Regions from separate parts of the Sedimentibacter sp. MB35-C1 genome, predicted to be linked through region 1. Evidence: riboswitches for the same ligand, from Rfam matches in the RefSeq annotation. Region 1 holds a riboswitch; each other region holds the start of a gene.
What was found. Region 1 has a riboswitch for cobalamin ahead of RBQ61_RS14705 (sirohydrochlorin cobaltochelatase). Riboswitches for the same ligand answer to the same signal wherever they lie in the genome.

Region 1 (7,335 bases):
AACTACTTTCTGGCTCCCATCCGTTTCCAAGCCCTTTCTTGCTTACATGCTTGCTACCGGTGCATCCTGTAACCAGAAAAATAATCATCACACATATCGTAATGAGTATATTTTGCTTTTTTATCATTTTTTAATCCTTATTTTTTTTATCTAGTTTTTTTGTTTTGATTTAACAGTAACATATGAAAAGAGCCCTATTATCAAAACTATGATTACAGCTGCGATGCTGATGTCAAACAGGATTTCAGCTGCCCCACCACCGTTAAAGGGCTTAAGTGTATCGGAATTAAAACGAATCGTGTAGTCAATTTCGTGGGGTACGCTCATTGCCACAGTTTGTGCACTTACAGCCATATCCTTGTCCAGTGAAACAGGAATCTCGAATGTGGAATTCCCGTCAGTATTGACGGGATAATAGTAATTTCCATCTACCAGCATATACTCGTAATACGGACTGCTCCAAATTACAGAAGCAGTCATAGTACCGCTTGCAACTGTCAACTCTGCCGGAGATTCGATCTTCACTCTGCCCGACCCTCCAGAGAGAGTTGCTTCCACAGTGTACCTGCCGTCTGCCGGAAAATCCGCAGCAATTGCTTTAACCGGCAATATTGCTATTAATAAAAGAATAACCAAAGCTATAATTTTTTTCATCTCATATTTCATTTTACTATAAACAAAACCTAGTGCATTTTTTGCATACATTATTCCACTGTCACAGCTTCTTCTGGTATCATTGAGGATTGAAATACCAGAACCCTATCATACCATGCTTCTTTATTTATACTCCATGCAGCGCAGTTAATATCCTGGTTAAGTGCTACCACCGGTACTTCATATGTGTACTTACCTTCACTGTCCTCTACATAATAAATACATTTATCATCAGTATCGGCAAGTGCCTCTTCACCGGTACCCATGTATAATTTCTCATAACCCGTTCCACTGAGAGTAATTACTGCTGACATTTCACCCTTTGCTACAGTTAGTTGTGCATCAATTATGCGAAACATACTGGAACTGGAAGAAACTTCAATCTGATACGTGCCGTCCTTAATCTGGTCACCCTGTAATGTTTGAGCTTTTTCGGCTTCTTCTAAGTCATCCGTATCTTCAGCAGGCACATTTTCCTCATTAGTACTTTGATCTATGGCTTCACCCAAATGCTTAACAATCATATTCTGAACACCTGTGTACTCACCCATACCTTTAAGCACAGTCTCAACCTCATATCCTTCTGCTTCAAATGCGCTTTTCCATGAATCTTCTTCATCACCTGCCATATCATTGTTAGCATGATCTCCTGCAACAATCATAAATGGTAGCAAGACAACCTTGTTTGCTCCAGATTCTTTAACAAGAGCAATAACATCATCTAAAGATGGAGTTGCTTCCACTGTGCCCATAAAATAATTATCATGACCTGCATCGGTAATGTATTGTTGAACCTTTGAATATACAGCATTTGACTCATGTTCTGTTCCGTGACCCATGAACACAATTGCAGTTCCCTCTGTGTCATATGATTTTGTCTCTTCAGTTATAACTGAGACAATTTCTTTAAAATCTTCATCTGAGGCAAGCAATTGTTTGCCAACCTTAAAGCTTTCAAATTTGTCCTTATATGCTGATACTTCGTTGATAATATCATCATACTCAAAACCGTTCATAACATGTGTAGGCTGTATTACAACCTCTTTTACACCATCTGCTACCAAACGATCCATTGCTTCTGTTACATTGTCAATTTCTAAACCGTCGCGATCTTTAAGCTTGTCAATGATAATCTGACTTGTAAATGCACGTCGAACCTCATATTCAGGATAAGCTTCTTGCAACGCTTTCTCAACGCCTCCAATGGATAAGTCACGGTTGTCATTGTAGCTTGTACCAAAACTTACTGCCAGTATAACTTTGGACGGGGAATCTTCTGATAGATTTTCAACTGGAGGGTTTTCAGCCAGAGGATTTTCGTCTGCAGCATTTGTTGAATTTGAACATCCTGTTGCCATTATTAGCAATAACGACAGTGCCAGTATAAGCGTAAATAATTTTTTAATTTGTTTCTTCATTATTAATACTCCTTTTTAATTGTTTTTATATATTGCTTTATGTCATATCCGGTGGATTTTAGAAAAATCCGCCGGCGTTAATAAGACCGAAACTAAAAAACGTCTGCGATTAACTCGCAGACGTAAATAAAACGTGAGACTATAACATATTCATACAAAATGAAATATGTTTGTATTGCATCCATAGCCATGGTAGTCCGCAGGGCTGTACGCACTGCACTGTAAGTGCAGCAAGGAAACCGGCAAGTATTCTGGCTTATCACCCTGCGTTTACATAGAACGCTATCTTTGACACCTTCCCGGAATAATTTCCAGTGGTATTAGTCAAAGCATCAGTGAATTACAGCAACGGTCTTGCGTGGGATTTGCACCCAACTTCCATAACCTGATTCCTATATTCAATTTAAATCAGTATAGCACCATAAGAAACACTTTGTCAATAATATTTAGTCATTGCATTGGTGCTTTTTCATAATGTGTTTACGCTTTTTCCGGTTCTTCGTAGGTTTCTCCGAAGGTTTCTATCGTTACTTTTTTTAATCTCACATCTTCCATAGGTTTATCTCTGTAATCAGTCTTTGAATTTGCAAGTTTATCTACTATGTCCATTCCTTCCGTAACTTTGCCAAATCCAGCATATTGTCCGTCTAGATGTGGTGATTTTTTATGCATAATAAAAAACTGAGAACCTGCAGAGTTGGGAGCCATAGCTCTTGCCATTGATAAAACACCTTCAGTGTGTTTTAAATCATTCTTAAAACCATTGGATGTAAATTCACCTTTGATTGAATATCCAGGACCTCCTGTACCATTTCCTGTTGGGCATCCTCCTTGAATCATAAACCCTTTAATTACTCTGTGAAATGTTAAGCCGTCATAAAAATTTTTATTGATCAATGATATAAAGTTCTTCACAGTATTAGGAGCAATTTCGGGATAAAGCTCTGCCTTTACTGTATCGCCGTTTTCAAATTCAAATGTTACTACCGGTAATTTCATATATCCTCCATTTATTATGTTATTATTTACTATACTTTACACTATCATGCAGAATTATTCAAGACGTAATTGCTGCAATGATGTTGATAAAATAATAAAATTTGCATATTCTTTCTGAATATTTTAATTTTAAGGTTGTAACAACATCTATACACCGGAATATATTAAAGTAAAGTTATAGTAAATATGAGGAGGTTATATAAGCATGAAATGCTCAGATAGAAACAACGTTCTAGGTACCGGCGGAGTAGCTGAAAGATGCTGCACCGGCCAGTCAGGTTGTGATTGGGACGGAACCCTGAGAAACGTAGTAACAGAGCCAATATATGTTCAAAAAGTATACGATGCAGTACTATTTAATTTACAAGGGCTTAAAACTGCTCCCGATACTTGCTTTGAGCCAAGATTAGGATGCGGAACAAATGTAATAAGAATATCAGAAATAAGATGCAGAAAATTCTTCAATCCCGAAAACATTAATGACGAATGCAATATGAAAATTAATCCTATTACAACTTTATCAGGTGGTCAATTTGTTAAGAAAGAAGATGGCTGCGATTATAAGGTTATAGGTCCTGATGGTACATTAAGTCAAAAATTAATTTGGGCAGACACTCAGTTCTGTGATGATGAAGAGCAGGGAACACCTGTATTCGGAACACAAAACATTGAAGTTTCCGGATGTGTTGAAGTAGAAATGGATTTAGTTGTAACACCATGTGATTCAAACAGTGAAAGCATTATTACATTGACAGCTGTAGTTGAAATTGCTCCTACATGTAATCCTTTAGTACTAACGAACTTCTTTGAAATTTGCGTACCTTCAGTATATGACACAGCATTCCTGCCAAGATTTACTGAATTCTGCAATTTAGACTGTGTGGTAAGACTTGCAACAAATAGCATTCAAAGAGATTTCACTCTCGATCCGAGGACAGGTGAATTATCCGTTAACTTAATAATTTCACTTTGCATCTCCTGCGAAAAGAAAATAGTTGTTCCCGTACAACTATGTGTTCTGTCAACAGGATTTGTGCAGCTCTCTCCTGAACAAGCAAGCATTTGTCCTACATTCCCTCGCTTATTCCCGAGACAGATTGATGAAAACTCTGTGGGAGGAGCAGGCGGCGGCTCCGGATGCAGACCAAGGTGCCAATCAGCTGAAGAATAATATTCAAAAACCTGCTTATAAGGCAGGTTTTTTTACATATATTCAGTGTCTAAATCTACGTCTTTTTACATCTGTTCTCAGCTTTTCTTTCTCTATGTCCCCTATTCCTTTTTCTATTAACAATACATCTACGGATTCTTCAATAACAGTTTTAATAAGTACCACAATCGGAACTCCAAGAATCATTCCAAGAACTCCGAACATATTTCCTCCTACCGTTACTGATGTAATAATCCATAGCGGACTTACTCCCACATTTTTCCCCACAATGCGCGGGTCAAGAAAATTAGCATCCAGCTGTTGCACTATAACAATTATAATTAGCGCCGTTATTGCTTTGGATGGGTCCACGAAAAAAGACACTACAATCACAGGAACAGATCCTATAATGGGTCCAAAGTAAGGAATTATGTTAAACGTCCCAATAATTGTCCCCATAAGTGGCGCATATGGAACACGGAATATAAAAAATAAAATCACGCATACAATTCCTACTATTGTAGAATCAAGAAGCTTGCCGTTTAAAAAGCTCTTAAAAATTCTATTCGCCTCAGTGAAGGTACGAAGCATCTTTTTAGCTCTACTTTGCTCAAAAAATGCATATATAAATCTTTTCCCTCTGGCTAATATATCTTCCTTTTCAATAAGCATGTAAATATTGATTATAAAGCTTGTTATTATTGTCACGGCACTTGCACCAAAGTTTCCAACCATACGCATCAGCACAACGGATATTTCAGTAAAAGCATTATTTATAAGATTCCTGACCAATTCGCTAGCATGAAGGATATAATCAGCTATATGATGGATATACTCACTGTCAGACTTATTTTTTAAATCCATCACAATTTTAGTTATATCAACATTGCCTTCCATTATAAAATATACTATATTGTTTATATTTTCTACTATCTGAGGAACCAGCTTGTATATGAGCAAACCTATCATGCCAATTAAAATTATACACGCCAGCAATATGCCCTGGCACCGTCTTACCTTCAATTTTCCCATAAGGAGGGTAACGACAGAATCCAAGAGATACGCCATAATCAGTGCATAAAGCACAGGCTTAAATGAATTTTTCAGCCAATTAACTGTGTCCAGGCTGAAAACAAACATTAAAATTATCCAAATTACAAATAATATCGGCAACAACAACCTTAATATGCTTTTATATTTTCCTATGCTACCACCCCTCTACATTACTTTTGCCTGCCCCCTGTATACAACTCCTTGTTTTCCGTTTACCGTTAATATTTCTCCATCCTTAATTTCTCTTATACAATTTTCGGCTCCAACTACAACTTCTTTGCCGAGATTTAATCCAGCAATAAATGCGTGAGATGTTAAACCGCCCTCTTCTACAATGATGGCTGATGCTCGTGCCATATATTCAATTACGTCTTTTCCAGTTGCCGACATTACTATTATATCCCCATCTTCAAATTTATCCCTAAGTTCGGCAGCATTTTTTGCAATTATTGCTCTTCCTATAACTGTTTCTTTCCCTACTCCCACAGTCTTATACAATAGTTCGCTTACTATATGAACCTTAAGAAGGTTAGTGCTTCCTGATATTCCAACGGGAACACCGGCTGTTATAACTATAAGATCTCCGTTTTCAATGTATCCAAGTTCCAAAGCTCCTTCAACAGATTTTTCTATAATTTCGTCTGTTGAATGCATCTTGCTTATTTTAACAGGATAAACTCCCCAGTAAATAGACATTTTTCTCATTACATGTTCGTTTTCAGTTGCAGCTATTATTGGAGCCAGCGGTCTGTACTTGGATACTGCAGCCGCCGTATAACCTGAAGATGTTGCAGATATAATTGCAGAAGCCTTTAAATCAAGACAAGTCCTGCATGTAGCATAGCTTATGGAATCTGTTATACTGTTGTTAAAGCCCATATTTTTTGTTTTTAGTATTTCCTCATAATCCAGCGAATTTTCTATCATCTGTGCAACTCTTGCCATTGTTTGTACAGATTCAACAGGATAACTTCCAGATGCTGTCTCTCCTGAAAGCATTATAGCATCTGAACCTTCAAAAATAGCTGTTGCAACGTCTGAAACTTCCGCTCTTGTAGGTCTCGGATTTCGTATCATGGAGTCAAGCATCTGCGTTGCAGTAATTACAGGTTTCCCTGCATCGTTGCATTTCTTTATAAGCATCTTCTGAACAAGTGGCACTTCTTCAGCAGGGATCTCCACCCCCAAATCACCTCTGGCAACCATGACTCCGTCCGACACTTCAATTATTTCATCGATATTTTCTACACCCTGTCTATTTTCAATCTTAGAAATAATCATAATATTGTCTGCATTTTTGTCTTCAAGTATCCTTCTGATTGAAATAACATCCTCAGCCTTTCTAATAAAGGATGCTGCTATGTAATCCACGTCATTTTCAATACCGAACATTATATCATCAATGTCTCTCTCAGTAAGCGCCGGAAGATTTATTTTTACATTTGGAACATTGACACCTTTTTTATTCTTGACCGTTCCTCCGTTTTTAACAATACATCTTAAATCCGTATCATTTATTTTTTCTACTACTTCCAGTCTTATAAGCCCGTCATCTATAAGAACCATATCATTTTCATTTACATCTTTAGCAAAATCCTCATATGTAACGCTGGCTATTTTATTTGTTCCAAGAACATCTCTTGTAGTAATAATGAATTCCTGATCTTTTACAAGTTCAACTCCGCCATTTTCAAAATCTTTAGTCCTTATTTCCGGACCTTTTGTATCAAGCATAATTGCAGTGCAAGCCCCTAAATCATCTCTTACTTTTTTAATTACTTCTATTTTTTCTTTATGCTCTTCATGTGTACCATGAGAAAAATTCAGTCTGGCCACATTTAATCCACTTAGAACTAATTCTTTAAATGTTTTTTCATTTTCTGAAGCCGGCCCTATTGTGCATACAATTTTAGTTTTGCGCATCTTTTTCATCTCCCTTTCAAACAGTCAATTATTAGTAAATAAAACTTTGTTTTTTATATTGATAATATCTTAGTCAAATCATAAGTTGTTTCATCAAATCTTTTCTCAACCAAAAGTGCTTCTTCCATATCCATATCA
Region 2 (7,335 bases), 1.1 Mb from region 1:
CAGCCTGTGCAATATTCGAAACATTCCAGGGAGGCCCTGACGATTTCAGTCCATTAATAACATCTCTTTTTGAAGACATACAATAACCCAGGCGTATCCCCGGAATAGCATATATTTTGGTAAATGCTTTCAATACAATAAGATTATTGTATTTATTCATTAGTCTGACAGAACTTAATGATTCTTTATTTTCCACAAAATCCAGAAAACATTCATCTATAACCACAGTTGCCCCTGACTTCATACATTTGTCAATTATTTTTTCTGTTGTTTTAATATCTGTTATTTGCCCAGTTGGATTATTGGGGTTGCACAAAAATACAATATCTGTATCATTATTTATATGATTTAATATGTTATCCTTTATCTTAAATTCATATTCTTCACCCAGATTGTAATAGTTAATATCTGCACCGACTGCTTTCAATGCGCTCTCATATTCGCTGAAGGCCGGTGCAGTAACAAGGCCTTTTTTGGGCATTAAGAAAAAAGCAATACGATATATGGCTTCTGCTGCTCCATTTGACGCAAAAATAAAGCTGGTCGGGACTTTTTCGACTGATGCAATACTTCGGATTAATTCTGAAGAATTGATGTCCGGATACCTGTTAGAATATTCAATTGAATTTATACAGGCGGATTTAACCGAATCGGGTATACCCAAAGGATTTATGTTTGATGAAAAATCCAATATTTCATTTATCCCGCTACCGTTTTTTTCGGCCGCCGTATATATGTCGGCGCCATGTATTTCTATACTCATAGTATTCTCCTATTTTATAAGCTTGTAACAAAGTAGTAAAGCAATGAACCTGTTGCCAACGTCAGCATAGATGCTGCGTACATAAGCCTATTAGCCCTTTTAATATCTTCTATTTCTATTTTTCTTATGTCATCTCCTATTGTCGGCTTGCTGACAAGCGCGCCTCCGTAATAGCTGTCTCCTCCAAGCATTATGTCCAGAGCTCCGGCGCACACTGATTCCGTATGTGCTGAGTTTGGGCTCTTGTGATTGTACCTATCTCGCAAATAGATTCTGAGGGCATTTTTGTAATCCATGCCTGTAATAAATGCCACAGCGATCATAATAAGCGCTGAAATCCTTGAGGGAATGAAATTTGCAACATCATCAGCTATGGCTGAAACCCTGCCTATATTTATATATTTTTCATTTTTGTATCCAACCATTGAATCTAAAGTATTGACTGCCTTGTACATAAATCCCAGAGGAGCTCCTCCAATCATTATGTAAAGCATTGGAGCAATAACCCCGTCAGATGCATTTTCTGCAACAGTTTCCACAGCCGCTTTTGCAACAGATACTTCATTAAGCTTTTCCACGTCCCTGCCCACAATAAAAGATAAATAATTACGAGCTTCAGCTAAATCATTTCTTTTCAGTGATTTATAAACCTTCATACTTTCATCCTTCAAACTTTTTGTTGCAAGTATGTAGTAGCACATTAATCCTTCAATAATTAATGCAAGCATAAAACTAACCTTTGATGCAAAATATAAAATTACATATGGAATTACAAATGAAGTAAAAACAACCGAAAACCATAATATCGCTCCTGCCGCTGTTTCTTCCTTTGAATTTTTGCAGCATTTTCTCAGCTTGTCCTCAACAAAGCAAATCATATTCCCTATGAGTCTTATAGGATGAAACCATCCTTGAGGATCTCCGATAATCAAATCAAGCACATATCCGATGATGAGTGAATTCATATTATTCCTTTCTGACATACCTTATTTGGACAAACAAAAAACCCTCCTGAACGGAAGGCGGTTACACACATATTTCAGACAGTCCTCCCGACAATCCATAAAAAACTAATTTGGCAGGTTTCCTGACTTTCGGATCATTTAACGCTCGCCTTCCCATTTTCACAGTGGCAATGAGCCTTATCACCTTTCACAGTAGCGGGGGCTGTAACAGCTTTTACTGTTTTCCCTATTAAAACAAAAGTTACCAACAAAGTACATTTTCATTTATTTATGAAATAATTATAAATCAACAGGATTTAAATGTCAATGAAAGAGATAGCTTCTTACTTTTATGTATTCATTAAACCTGTCAAATACTTGTTTTAACAATTCCTTAGGAATTTTCGAAAACTCTTCACCAATTGATATTTCGAATTTTGATGTTTTTTCATCTATTTTTTTAATACCTCCGGCTATTGAAACATCAAATTCGCTAAATATTTTTGAAACTATTTTCTCCAGTTGATCACTGCTGAAATCAGCATGCACATGAAACATATTAGTCATCGGTATTTCAGGTGTCGTACGAACAGATGGCAAATCATTGAAATACTTTGCCAGTTCTATAGCTTCTTCATGAAATTTACTCATCATATCTTTTCTTTTTTCATAATAATAATCAGCAGCAATGATATACGGATAGAGACTTATTAAATCCCCTCCATGCCTGCGTTTCCAGATTTTAGCTTTGTTAATAAACTCTTTTTCCCCAGCTAAAACAGCTCCTGCAACAGCACCTATACCCTTGTAAAAGGAAATATACACGCTGTCAAAATACGCTGATATTTCAGCCGGAGATTTTTCATAGTATGGAAGCGATTCAAATAATCTGGCACCGTCAAGATGGATGTACATATTTTTAGACCTTGCGTATTCTATAATTTCTTCCAATTCATTAAGAGCCGGCAGATATCCTCCTATTTCTCTCTGAGGTAGTTCAATTAACAAAGTCCCAACATTCTCCTTAACAGACATTAAATCTTTTATGGTAAACAGTCGGTTTGTTTCACCCAAAAGAACAGTTTCCAAACCATGCAAAATCTTTATTGCATCTTGCTCATGCAATTCCAAATGTGAGAGAGGATGATATGCAACTTTCTTGTTGTTTTTATCGTCTGCGTAGATCCTAAGAGCAATCTGTTGTGCCATCGTACCGCTTGGCATAAAAACAGCTGATTCTTTTCCAAGTATTCCAGCAAATTTCTTTTCAAATTCTTCAATAATTTCGCCTTTGCCGTATAAATCGGCAAACCTATCTTCTTGTATACTGTTTAAGGCTTCCTTTAATATATCGATACTTCTTGGACCGTTACCTTGGAATTTATACTTTGCAGCCTTATATTGATCAGTTAACTTCATAATTCACCTCTTAAAATGTTATTGTTACAATGCTTTCTAACAAGCATTTATTTTTATTATACCGCTAAATGATAATGTTTGCCACAATTATTATATATCATCGTTTTTGTAGCAAACAATAAAAATCAAAGTTTCAAATACTCTGTATCTAAAACTTTGATTTTTATTTTAAATATTATCTCTTAGAAAATTTAGGACCTGTTTTTGCATCAACCATGGTTTCTTGGATATACGCTATTGTTTCTTCTAATTTTTTTGTTTCCCATTCATTTAACTTTACAGGTATCTGCTTCAAAACACCTTCACGCCCTATAATACATGGCATGCTCAGCGCCACATCTTTGTCATGACCGTATTGACCACGCAATGTAGTTGATGCAGGGTAAATACTTTTTTCGTCTAACAGCACTGCCCTTGCCATTGTAACTGCCGACTGTGCGACTCCTGCATTTGTCCAGCCTTTGCCGTTAAACACTTCATATGCAGCGCTTACAGTCAATTTTTTAACCACATCGGGATTTTGTATATCTTTCTTTCCTTCTAGGAAAGTATCTGCTTCAGATAAAGGAATCCCGCTGATATATACATGGCTCATAACAGGAAAAGCTGTCCTGCCGTGTTCTCCCATCATAAATCCTGTAACAGATTTCGGATCAATATTGTAATTATCAGCAACTATTTTGCGTAGTCTGGCAGAATCAAGCATGGTTCCTGTACCAAAAATACGCCCTTTCGGATATCCAAATTCGTTTTCGGCAATATAAACCATAGTATCCAATGGATTAGTAATAAAAATAATAACAGCATCTTTAGTATATTTTGTAATACCTTTCATTACACCGCGAATAACTTCACAGTTTGTTTTTGTCAATAAGGTACGGTCTGGTTCACCTTTTGGATCATTTGGATCAGGTATTATGCTTGGACCTGCAGCTACGATAATCACATCTGCATCAGCACATTGTTCATATTCTCCATTTGTAACATTTACGTTGTTCATATAAGTCAATGCTGTAGCCTGGGCTTGATCCAATGCCTCGCCATAAGCTACATTCTCTAAAATATCAATTACTCCTATTTCAGCGAACAGTCCGGTTTTCATAGCATCTGCCAAAACATATGAACCGACATGTCCCACTCCTACAACTACTAATTTATTTTTGTGCATGTCATGTCTCCTAAAAATTGTTATTTAAATTTCTTTACAGTTTACTGCCATATATGTAATCTGTCAATCCCGCGCTGTGATTTACAATATCAGAAATTACATATTTATTCTCTTTTGGATTAATTAATTCCTATTAAATATTACTGTTTTCTGCCCTGCTGCCGCACGATTAAAATTTCAACTATATAAAGCAGTATTTTGTAATTATTGTTGACAGCCCCTCATAATCTTATATAAGAAAGGCTTTGGAGGTAGCAATGGAAAATATTTTTAAAAGAGTAAATATAATATTTGCGATAGCATTAATGATTGTAATGCTGATGTCATTATTTTCCGATATAAACAAAACAACAGAGACAATTGATGCAACGGATAGAGAACAGGTAAAAAAGCTCAAGGTTCTTATTGACCCCGGACACGGAGGTATCGATCAGGGAGCAAGCGGTGACATGGGAATTGGCGAAGCCCCCCTGACTCTTGCAATATCTGAAAAGCTTATGGCTTTCCTTGAAGGAAGCGGATTCGATGTAGAAATGACCAGGTATGAAGATGAAGGACTCTATTCGCTAAAATCCAAAACTATCAGAGAAAAGAAAAATGAAGATTTGACAAACAGGGTAAAAATGATAAATGAAACCGAAGCAGATTTGACAATTTCCATACATCTAAATTCCTTCCCGCAAAAACAATATTACGGCGCCCATGTTTTTTATCAAAAAAACAGCATGCCGGGAAAAATTGCCGCAGAAATAATGCAAGATTCATTAAAAAATATTCTTGATAAAAATAATAAAAGAGTTCCTCAGGTGAAAAAAAACATAAAAATAATGGACGAAACGAAACCTCCTGTACTGCTGATAGAATGCGGTTTTTTATCAAACCCTTCTGAAGAAAAGAAGCTGGTTTCCGATGAATATCAGGAAAAAACAGCTTGGGCAATATATACTGGGTTAATAAGATATTTTAATGAATATTAATATAATACAAAAAAATACGTTTGTGGTCTGCCTGCAAATGTATTTTTTTGTATTTATTGAAAATTATTAAAAAATATAATAATTATTGTTAACTTTGTGTTGAATTATAGGGAATGTTGTATTATAATCAAGATAGTATAACGTTTTGGAGGACTAATATGGATTTCGAAGAAATAGAATATTTTCTCGCCAATATCAAATCTGTTCTATCATGTAAAATTATTACCGACTCTAATAATAATATAACTGAAATACATGTCCTGTCTGACAGCAGCCGACACTCTAAACAAATTGTGCGGGACATAAGAACTGCTCTACTGTCTCATTTTAATTTGGATGTAGATTACAAGATTATAAGTGTTGCTCAAGTTAATAAGAACATTTCTATTAGCTCTGATTTCAGGCTGATTTACGAAGGTTATACAAATGAGACAAATTCGGAAAGAATAAAAATTTCCATTAAATTTTCATGGGATGAAAAACAATACATAGGAGAAGCAGAAGGAATAAAATCTGAAAAAAATACCCTCATGGTTGCGGCTCAGGCGACTTTGAACGCTATAAAAAAAGCAATTGATTTAGACTGCTTCATAGTTGATGATATACAAGCCGCCCGTATAGCAGGCATGGATGTAATGCTTTCTTCCGTTACCCATATAGAGCGTGGAAGAGAGAACACACTGATAGGATCTGCAATTGTTAATAACAATAAGGTCGATTCCACAATAAAAGCTACCCTTAATGCTATAAACAGAAAAATCTGTTTATTTATAAAAGAATGATCGGGCTGACTAAACAAAAAATAGAAACAAAAAACTAGCGTAGCGAAACCTTCCTGTTCTACTAGCGAACAGAGCAGAGATTCTCTGTAGGAGGGGTTCACACATGAAAAAATTAATGCCTATAATATCTTCAATAGTAGCATTGGTACTAGCTGCAGGCGCAAGCTTTACTTGGGCTTAACAGCAATTTAACATGTCAGCCCTTCATTATATGAGGAATGAAAATGAAAAATATTGCAGACAATAAAATACCTAAAAAAGAAAAAATAAGCACAAATTTATTTTTATATATTTTCATACTGGCTATTACGGCTTTTGTTCTTATGTTGCACCTTTCTAGAGTATATGCTATAAATGACTATTCCCTGCTCATAGTATTTTCCGCATTATCAATTATTGCGGAAACATTTTTTATATTGCTTCCTAAAGTTGGCGCAATTTCCGTAAGCTTTGCACTGTATTATTCTGCCATAATATTGACAAATCCCCTATTGGCTTCAATAATATCCGCCATAGGTGTCGCTTTTAGATTTCCATATAAGGATGGCGTAGGGAGAGTCCATATTTTAAACAACCCTATATATAAAACTATATTTAACACAAGCCAACTTATGATATGTTCAGGCATGGCTGGAATGGCATATGTATACTTAAATAATATTATAAATGTAGGTTTTGATTTTTATAATCCTGTCGCAGGAGCTGCAGCATTATCAGTATATATATTACTGAACACCCTTTTTATGTCAGCTTTAATGTCAATATTATTAAATGAGAAATTTATTTACATATGGAGAAACAATTTCTTTTCCATGATGATAAATGTGCTTTTAGTTGGATTGTTAGGCATAATACTTGCATTTGCGTACAACAGCTACGGTATCGGCGGTCTGCTGTTATTCTTCATTCCACTTTTGCTGGCAAGGTATACTTTTAAGCTTTATATAGATATGCGCAAAAACTATTTTGAAACAATGAATGTTTTGGTACGAGCTATTGAAGCAAACGACCCGTACACCAGCGGACACTCGTTAAGAGTGAGCGCATACTCCGAAGCAGTTGCAAAGCAAATCGGACTCCCTCAAAGCAAAATTGATTTGATAAAAAGTGCCGCTTTGCTGCACGATATAGGTAAAATCGGAATAGATAAAAATATATTAAATAAGACCGGCAAACTGGAGCGGGATGAATTTGAAACAATAAAATCTCACCCTGAAATAGGTGCTACTATAATTGCCGACTTAAGTTATCTGTCAAATATTTCAGATATTATTCGTCATCA
Region 3 (7,335 bases), 1.8 Mb from region 1:
TCGTACTGTCTGAATAGTGAAACTCATGACCGTTTATAGATTCTCCAATGCCGCACATTAAGTTTTTATTACGGCTGGTCAATGTAATGTATCCAAACCTTCTGAGAGATTCGGTCATATAGCTGTTTCCTTTCACTGCTCCCGCGAGGCTGTATGATTTTCCATCCATGTTTGTGAAACTGTCCATAAGATACATGTATCCTCCGCATTCCGCAAATACAGGAAGACCTGAATTAATTTTTCTATTTATATCCCAGAGCATTGATTTGTTCGCAGATAATTCCTCTATATGCAGCTCCGGATATCCTCCTCCTATATACAGTCCCCCAATGCCTTCAGGAAGCTTTTTATCGTTCATTGGGCTGAAACTTACAATTTCAGCACCCATCTGCTTAAGCAAGTCTAAATTATCCTGATAATAAAAGCAAAATGCCTTGTCATTGGCAACAGCAATTTTTGTTTTTCCTATAAAGCTTATACCAGGTTCCTCATACTCCAAGCAGTCAGAATTTTCAGCCAGTTCAATTAGGCCTTCTAAGTCAACTGTGCAAAGCGCCTGCCTTCCAAGCTCATCGACTATTGCCTGAAGATTTCCTACTTCTTCAGCAGTCACGAGTCCCAAATGCCTGCTTTCCAGCCTACAATCATTCAAGTAAGGCATATATCCATAAACTTTTACATCCGCATTCATTTCAATAATTTTTTTATAATAATTATACATTGCCTGAGAAACATTATTTAGTATTACGCCACAAATGTTACTGTTCTTTCTAAAAGCCTTAAATCCTTCAATTATTGCACACACTGAAGCAGCCATCCCGTCAGGATTAATGACAAGAAGCACCGGACAGCTTAATGACAACGCTAAATCATATGAACTTGACGACGTGCCATAGCCAATTCCGTCGTAATATCCCATGACCCCTTCTATAATTGAAATATCCGAATTAATACTGTTTTTGCCTAATATATATTTACAATTATTTTCGCCCACCATAAATTTATCTAAATTTCTGGAAGGAACTTTTATGACTTTTGAATGAAACATAGGATCAATATAATCTGGGCCAGCTTTAAATGAAGCAGGCCTTTTGCCTCTTAGCATTAGCGCTTTTAAAACCGCTGCCGTTACGGTTGTTTTTCCGCTATTGCTTCCTGCGGCCGAAATCATTATTCTGGGAACTTTTAACTTCACAGTATACCACTTCCCTTTCCGCTTATTATGTAAATTGGATTTTGCCCTATCATCATGTCATACTTTCCTACTTTTTTTGACTTAGACACAGAAACATTTATAATTTCCATATTTTTAATTTTATATTTTTCCATGCAGCTCAAGGCTTCATTTAAGCTCTGCAAAGTTATTGTATTTACAACAATATCTACATCTGGATTTTTTGCCAATACTATTTTGATGATTTGTTCCATATTTCCGGAACTTCCTCCTATGAAACAAGCATCCGGCTTTGGAAGATTTTCTATTGCCAATGGAGCTGAACCTTTTACAACCTCGATATTGCGTGTTTTAAACTTCTGTATATTTTTATATATGAGTTCTGCCGCCTGGGAATTCTTTTCCACAGCGTACACTGTTCCGCCATGCAATTTCAAAGCTGCCTCCACAGATACCGAACCTGTGCCCGCACCTATGTCATATACTGTGTAGTTGCTTTTCAGGTTCAGTTTTCCCACACTCAATGACCTTACCTCACTTTTCGTCATAGGAGCGCTGCCTGTTATAAATTCCTCATCCCTTATTGAACGAAGTCCTTCATCCTTTGATATAAATTCATTATTATGAATTAACATTACAGAGAGGCTTTCAAATTTCATGCCTGCAATTTTTTCCACTTCAGACTCAATTATTCTCTCATTTTCATATGACAGATTTTCGCCTACACTTACCTTTAGATGCCCCAGACCCTTGTTTGTCAAAAGCTCACATATTGCACCCGGTCCAAAATCTCTTCCTGTCAGAATAAAAGTCTTTTCATTGAAAATTACATGGGATACTACATTGATACTTCTCCCGTGGGCACTCAAATAGTTTATATTGTCCCACGAAATGTTCAACTTAGCTGTAAAATACTGAAGTGAACTTATTGCCGGAATATTTTCAATAATAATTTCATTTTTTCGAGCAATGATTTCCGTGATTTTTTTTGACAAGCTGTAAAATCCCGAGTCTCCCGACACCATAATTCCATATGAATTAAAGCGGCTTTGATCTATATACTCGCATATATTTTCTGCATTGGAGCTTTCATAAATCGTTTTACCAGAATCCATAAAACTTTTAAGCATTCTCCCAGCACCTATCAGGCACTCAGAAGAATTTACAGCTTCCTCTGATTTTTTATGCATGTAGCTTATATTTCCTATACCAAGACCTATAATATAAACTTTTTTCATATACTACCTCTAATAAGCTCTTTAAATTTCTCCACCGTTATTCCCTCTTCATATGGCCTCTTTAATACAAGACATTCTGCACCGGTTTTGGTGCATGCAGAGGCCTTTTCCTCAAAGCCTCCCGATGATGAACTTTCTTTTGTCACAACAAACCCACCACCAACTGAATTAATCATTGCAATATTCAATTCCTCGCTGAAAGGCCCCTGCATGCAGATAATATTTTTATTTGAAAATCCAAGCTTCAATGCCCTTTCTAAAGAGCTTGTCATAGGGAGAATTCTGACAAAAATTCTTTGCGCATAATTGCGTACATGCGTAAATTTATCTAAATCTTTGCTTCCTGTAGCAAGAAGAATATTTCCTTCTCTGTTGTTTAAATATGAAACAATTTCATTAACGCTGTCAAAATATAAGCACTGAGAATTTTCGCATACTTCTCTTACTATTCTTAAGTAATTAAGTCTGCAGAATTCTGCTGCCTCTCTCACATTTCTAGAGACTTCAGTTGCAAACGGGTGAGTTGCATCAATTACAAAATCAAATTGATTCTTCTCAAACAACTCAATCATTTCTTTTTTATCAAGCCTCTCACAGTAAACTGTAACATTGTCCATATCTTTTATGAATTGCTCGCCGTAATCCGTAGCTACAAACAATCTAACGCTTACACCAATGTCATTCAGAAATTCGGTCAAAAGTCTGCCCTCTGTCGTACCTCCGAAAATACAAACATGCATTAGTGGGTCCCCTTCCTAAACTCGTGAGTAAATTTTGGATTATATAATTCACTTCTTTCATAGCTGTCGCCGAGAAAATTTCCCACAAGAATAAGTGCAGTCTTAGTTATATTATTTTTTTGCATTGTTTCAGGCAGAGTTTTCACTGTACATCTAAATATTTTTTCATCTGGCCATGTGGCCTTGTACACGACTGCGACAGGAGTTTCTTCATCATACCCGCCTGCAATTAACTCCCGGGATAGTTCCTCAGTCAACCCTGAGCTTAAAAACAATACCATTGTCGCATTGTGAGCGGCAAAAGAACGTATGCTTTCTCGTTCCGGAACGGGAGTTCTTCCCTCCATCCTTGTTATTATTACAGATTGGCTCACATCCGGCAGAGTGTATTCAGCTTTAAGAGATGCTGCCGCACCGCAGAATGAACTGACACCTGGAACCACATCATATGAAATTCCATTAGACCTCAAAATATCAATCTGTTCTCTTATTGCACCGTAAATACTTGAATCACCGGTATGAAGCCTAACCGTGCTTTTGTTTTCCTTTTCCGCCTTTTTCACAACCTCAATTACCTCTTCAAGAGTCATATGAGCGCTGTTGTGGATTTCTGCCCCTTCCTTTGCATACTTTAACAATTCTTTGTTTACAAGAGACCCTGCATATATAATAACATCTGCTTCAGATAAAAGTTTGTGCCCTCTTAATGTTATTAAATCTGCCGCTCCGGGTCCTGCCCCTACAAAATTTACCATACTTTTCTCCTACCAATTTAATAGCCCGTGCTTATTTGAATACATTATGAGCTTAATGTTAATTCTATCTCCAACTCTCCTGTTTATATAATAAAGGGCTCTTTCATATATTTTTTTAATTACTTTTTTATCTAATTTTTCCTTTTTTAATATATCTATTGCCTGCTCAGTAGTAACGCTTGATAAAATCTGAGATATAACGTTACTTCCCGCACCGTATAAACCAGCATAGCAGCCTAGCATTTCCATTCTAAAATCACCGGTGTTGGAATGTGTATTCATCATACCTCCGGCTACTTTAACCAATTTGCCTATATGTCCTACTATAAGTATTTCCTTATAGTCGAGCTCCAAGGCATAATCCAGCACCTCTCCAAGATAATTGCTGAATTTAAGACTGTTTTCACCTTTTATTCCCAAGGTTTTGTCTATAAAGTTTTCCGCATAGTTTCCGGGAAACGCCAAAAGCGTATTGTATCCTCTTTCTCTTATTACCTGCATTTCAATCTTAAGACTGTCAATAAGAGCTTTTTCACTCATAGGTTCCACTATACCCGTCGTCCCTATTATAGAAATACCTCCTACAATTCCAAGCTGCGGATTAAACGTCTTTTTTGCAACCTCTTCCCCTTCGGGAACAGATATCACTATATTAACTCCGCCGCTATACCCATATTGACTGCAAATTCTCTGAACATTTTCAGTTATCATTTTTCTGGGAACAGAATTAATAGCAGGTTCTCCAACAGAACAATCCAGACCTTTCTGAGTTACTTTTCCAACACCCTTTCCTCCCACGATATTTATTTTTCCCGAATCATCCAAACTAACATCGGCATAAATTAAAATACCATCTGTGGAATCAGGGTCATCTCCGCTATCCTTTTTAACACAACATCTAACTCCATGTACGCTAAAAACAGGAGTCTTAATATCAATAATTAATATTTCTCCTCTTGGAAGCCTAACCGACACCTTATCTACAGTTTCGCCTGTAAATATCATCAATGCTCCGGCAGTTGCCGCAGCTGTAGCACATGTTCCTGTGGTAAAACCACATCTTAACTTTTTTCCGTTTACAACCATATACTTTTCCATACGCACCTCATTAACATATTTTGAAAGTATAAAAAAACTTCCGTGTTCACGGAAGTTCTAAATAACAATTGAATGACCATACTATCAAATATGTTCTTATTTTAGATTATCCTCCCGAAAATCTACAAATATATATTCTGGCAGGTCTCCTGACTTTCGGATCATCTAACACACACCTTCCCATGCATAAGCACAGTGGCATCAAGCATTATCACCTTTCACAGTAGCGGGGGCTGTAACAGCTTTTACTGTTTTCCCTTTTAAAACATAAGTTACCACAACATAATATTCGGTTTGAATCAATTATATATTATGCATTAATCATTGTCAATAAATTATAGGTCAGAAAACGGGCCGTATTTATTGACAATTAAAATGTAATATACTATACTTAAATTAATTGAAAAACCATAATATTGGTGCGCCTTGCGATAATAGGGAATTAGGTTAAAGTCCTAAACAGTCCTGCTGCCGTAATGAGAGAGCAATTTTTAAGGTTCAGCCAGCCACTGGATATCCGGGAAGGCTAAAAATTGTTGTGACCTCTGAGTCGGAAAACCTGCCGATATTATTTGCGTAAATACCGCAGATGTCATGTTCTTCAGGAAAAAAGAGCACTGGCTGAATAATAATTTGAACATATTTAAAGCATTGTGGATTTTACGTTTCGGTTAATTTGTCGAGGCGTTTTTTTATGTCCGCAAACTTATATAATCAAGCAGAAAATACTGTTGTACGAATTGTTTAATTGGAGGAGAATCATGAAAAAAAGACTATATTTACCTATTTTAGCATTGATTATTGTATTGTCTCTGTCAGCATGCACAAATGAGCAGTCACAACCTAAAGAACCGTCTGATGAAAATTCAGTTCAAAATGCTCAGCTTATTTCTGAAGACAGGGCAGGAAACAAGATAAACATACCTTCGGAAATTGATAGAATAATATCCATATCACCTGCTAACACAGAAATGATAGTGGCTTTAGGGTATGGAGATAAGCTTGTTGCAGTTGACAAGTATTCAGAAGATATAGCCGGAATTCCTGATGATGTGCCTTTCTTTGACATTATGAACCCGGACGTTGAGCAGCTTGTAGCACTGGAGCCTGACATAATTTATGCTACAGGGATGAGCATGAGTGACGGAAATGACCCATTTAAACCTATTAAAGATCTTGGGATAACCGTTGCATACATACCGTCAAGCGACAGTATAGAAGGAATCTACAAAGACATAATCTTTATAGCCGACTCTCTTCAAGCCGGTGATAAGGGCAGAGATATTGTAGACAACATGAAAACTGAAATATCTAGATTCGAAAAAATTAGTACAACTATTGAAAACAAAAAAAAGGTATACTTTGAAATTGCTGCAGCGCCCGATTTATACAGTTTCGGCAGCGGCGTGTTCTTAAATGAAATGATTGAATTGCTGGGAGCTGAAAACATTCTGAAAGATCAGGAAAAATGGGTCTCTATATCAGATGAAGTAATAGTAGCCTCCAATCCCGACATAATACTCACAAATGTAAACTATATAGAAAATGCTGTTGATGAAATTAAAAACCGCACCGGGTGGGAAAATATAACTGCTGTGAAAAATGATGATGTTTACTATATTGACAATAATTTCAGCTCATTGTCGAATCAAAATATAATTAAAGCAATGGAACAAATGTCCGTAGCAATATATCCGGAAGTTTATAAAAAATGAAAATAAGTATAAAAGTAATAGTTTATTATTTATTAGGTGTATTAGTATTGCTGATTGGAGTGGCTTTAGGAAGCATATATGTGCCGCCGGGGGATATTGCGGCAATAGTTTCAAACAAGCTGTTTTCAACAGAGCTGCCCTCAAGCATACCAGATGTATTCGTATCAATAGTATGGGATCTCAGGCTTCCAAGAGCCATTCTCGCCTTCATTGTTGGAGGTGCTCTTGCTGTAAGCGGAGCCGTGATGCAGTCAGTACTGAAAAATCCTCTGGCTTCGTCCTATACTCTCGGCGTGTCATCAGGCGCATCATTGGGTGCCGCTTTTATTATAGTAACAGGATTCAGCATTCCTTTTCTGAAAATGTTCACCTTGCCTGCAGCTGGACTGTCATGCGGTCTGCTTACTGTTTTTTTGGCTGTGAAATTTGCTTCAAAAATGGATAAAAACTTAGAAAACAACACCATCATATTAACAGGAATGGTTTTTTCATTATTTGTAAATGCAATATTGACACTTATTACTTCCATGTCAGGAGATCATATTAAGCAGCTTACCTTCTGGCAAATGGGTTCATTTGCGCTCAAGGATTGGTCTAGCATTTTTATACTGTTTC

Region 2: another riboswitch for cobalamin. It lies ahead of cbiB (adenosylcobinamide-phosphate synthase CbiB); the one in region 1 lies ahead of RBQ61_RS14705 (sirohydrochlorin cobaltochelatase).
Region 3: another riboswitch for cobalamin. It lies ahead of cbiD (cobalt-precorrin-5B (C(1))-methyltransferase CbiD); the one in region 1 lies ahead of RBQ61_RS14705 (sirohydrochlorin cobaltochelatase).

The regions. Positions count from the first base shown of each region.
Region 1 covers NZ_CP133188.1:3,020,881-3,028,215, forward strand. The annotation lists gene RBQ61_RS14695 (ABC transporter substrate-binding protein) at 1-127, opposite strand, end outside; gene RBQ61_RS14700 (hypothetical protein) at 151-705, opposite strand; gene RBQ61_RS14705 (sirohydrochlorin cobaltochelatase) at 705-2,072, opposite strand; cobalamin riboswitch at 2,296-2,500, opposite strand; gene RBQ61_RS14710 (peptidylprolyl isomerase) at 2,553-3,071, opposite strand; gene RBQ61_RS14715 (hypothetical protein) at 3,277-4,242, shown strand; gene RBQ61_RS14720 (AI-2E family transporter) at 4,285-5,361, opposite strand; gene pyk (pyruvate kinase) at 5,440-7,197, opposite strand; gene pfkA (6-phosphofructokinase) at 7,251-7,335, opposite strand, start outside.
Region 2 covers NZ_CP133188.1:1,896,480-1,903,814, reverse strand. The annotation lists gene cobD (threonine-phosphate decarboxylase CobD) at 1-763, opposite strand, end outside; gene cbiB (adenosylcobinamide-phosphate synthase CbiB) at 778-1,728, opposite strand; cobalamin riboswitch at 1,823-1,992, opposite strand; gene RBQ61_RS09005 (low specificity L-threonine aldolase) at 2,032-3,126, opposite strand; gene RBQ61_RS09000 (L-lactate dehydrogenase) at 3,302-4,294, opposite strand; gene RBQ61_RS08995 (N-acetylmuramoyl-L-alanine amidase) at 4,552-5,271, shown strand; gene RBQ61_RS08990 (hypothetical protein) at 5,430-6,053, shown strand; gene RBQ61_RS08985 (HD-GYP domain-containing protein) at 6,278-7,335, shown strand, end outside.
Region 3 covers NZ_CP133188.1:1,159,062-1,166,396, reverse strand. The annotation lists gene RBQ61_RS05330 (cobyrinate a,c-diamide synthase) at 1-1,195, opposite strand, end outside; gene cbiE (precorrin-6y C5,15-methyltransferase (decarboxylating) subunit CbiE) at 1,192-2,412, opposite strand; gene cobK (precorrin-6A reductase) at 2,409-3,152, opposite strand; gene cobM (precorrin-4 C(11)-methyltransferase) at 3,152-3,907, opposite strand; gene cbiD (cobalt-precorrin-5B (C(1))-methyltransferase CbiD) at 3,917-5,005, opposite strand; cobalamin riboswitch at 5,127-5,300, opposite strand; cobalamin riboswitch at 5,406-5,587, shown strand; gene RBQ61_RS05305 (ABC transporter substrate-binding protein) at 5,767-6,720, shown strand; gene RBQ61_RS05300 (iron ABC transporter permease) at 6,717-7,335, shown strand, end outside.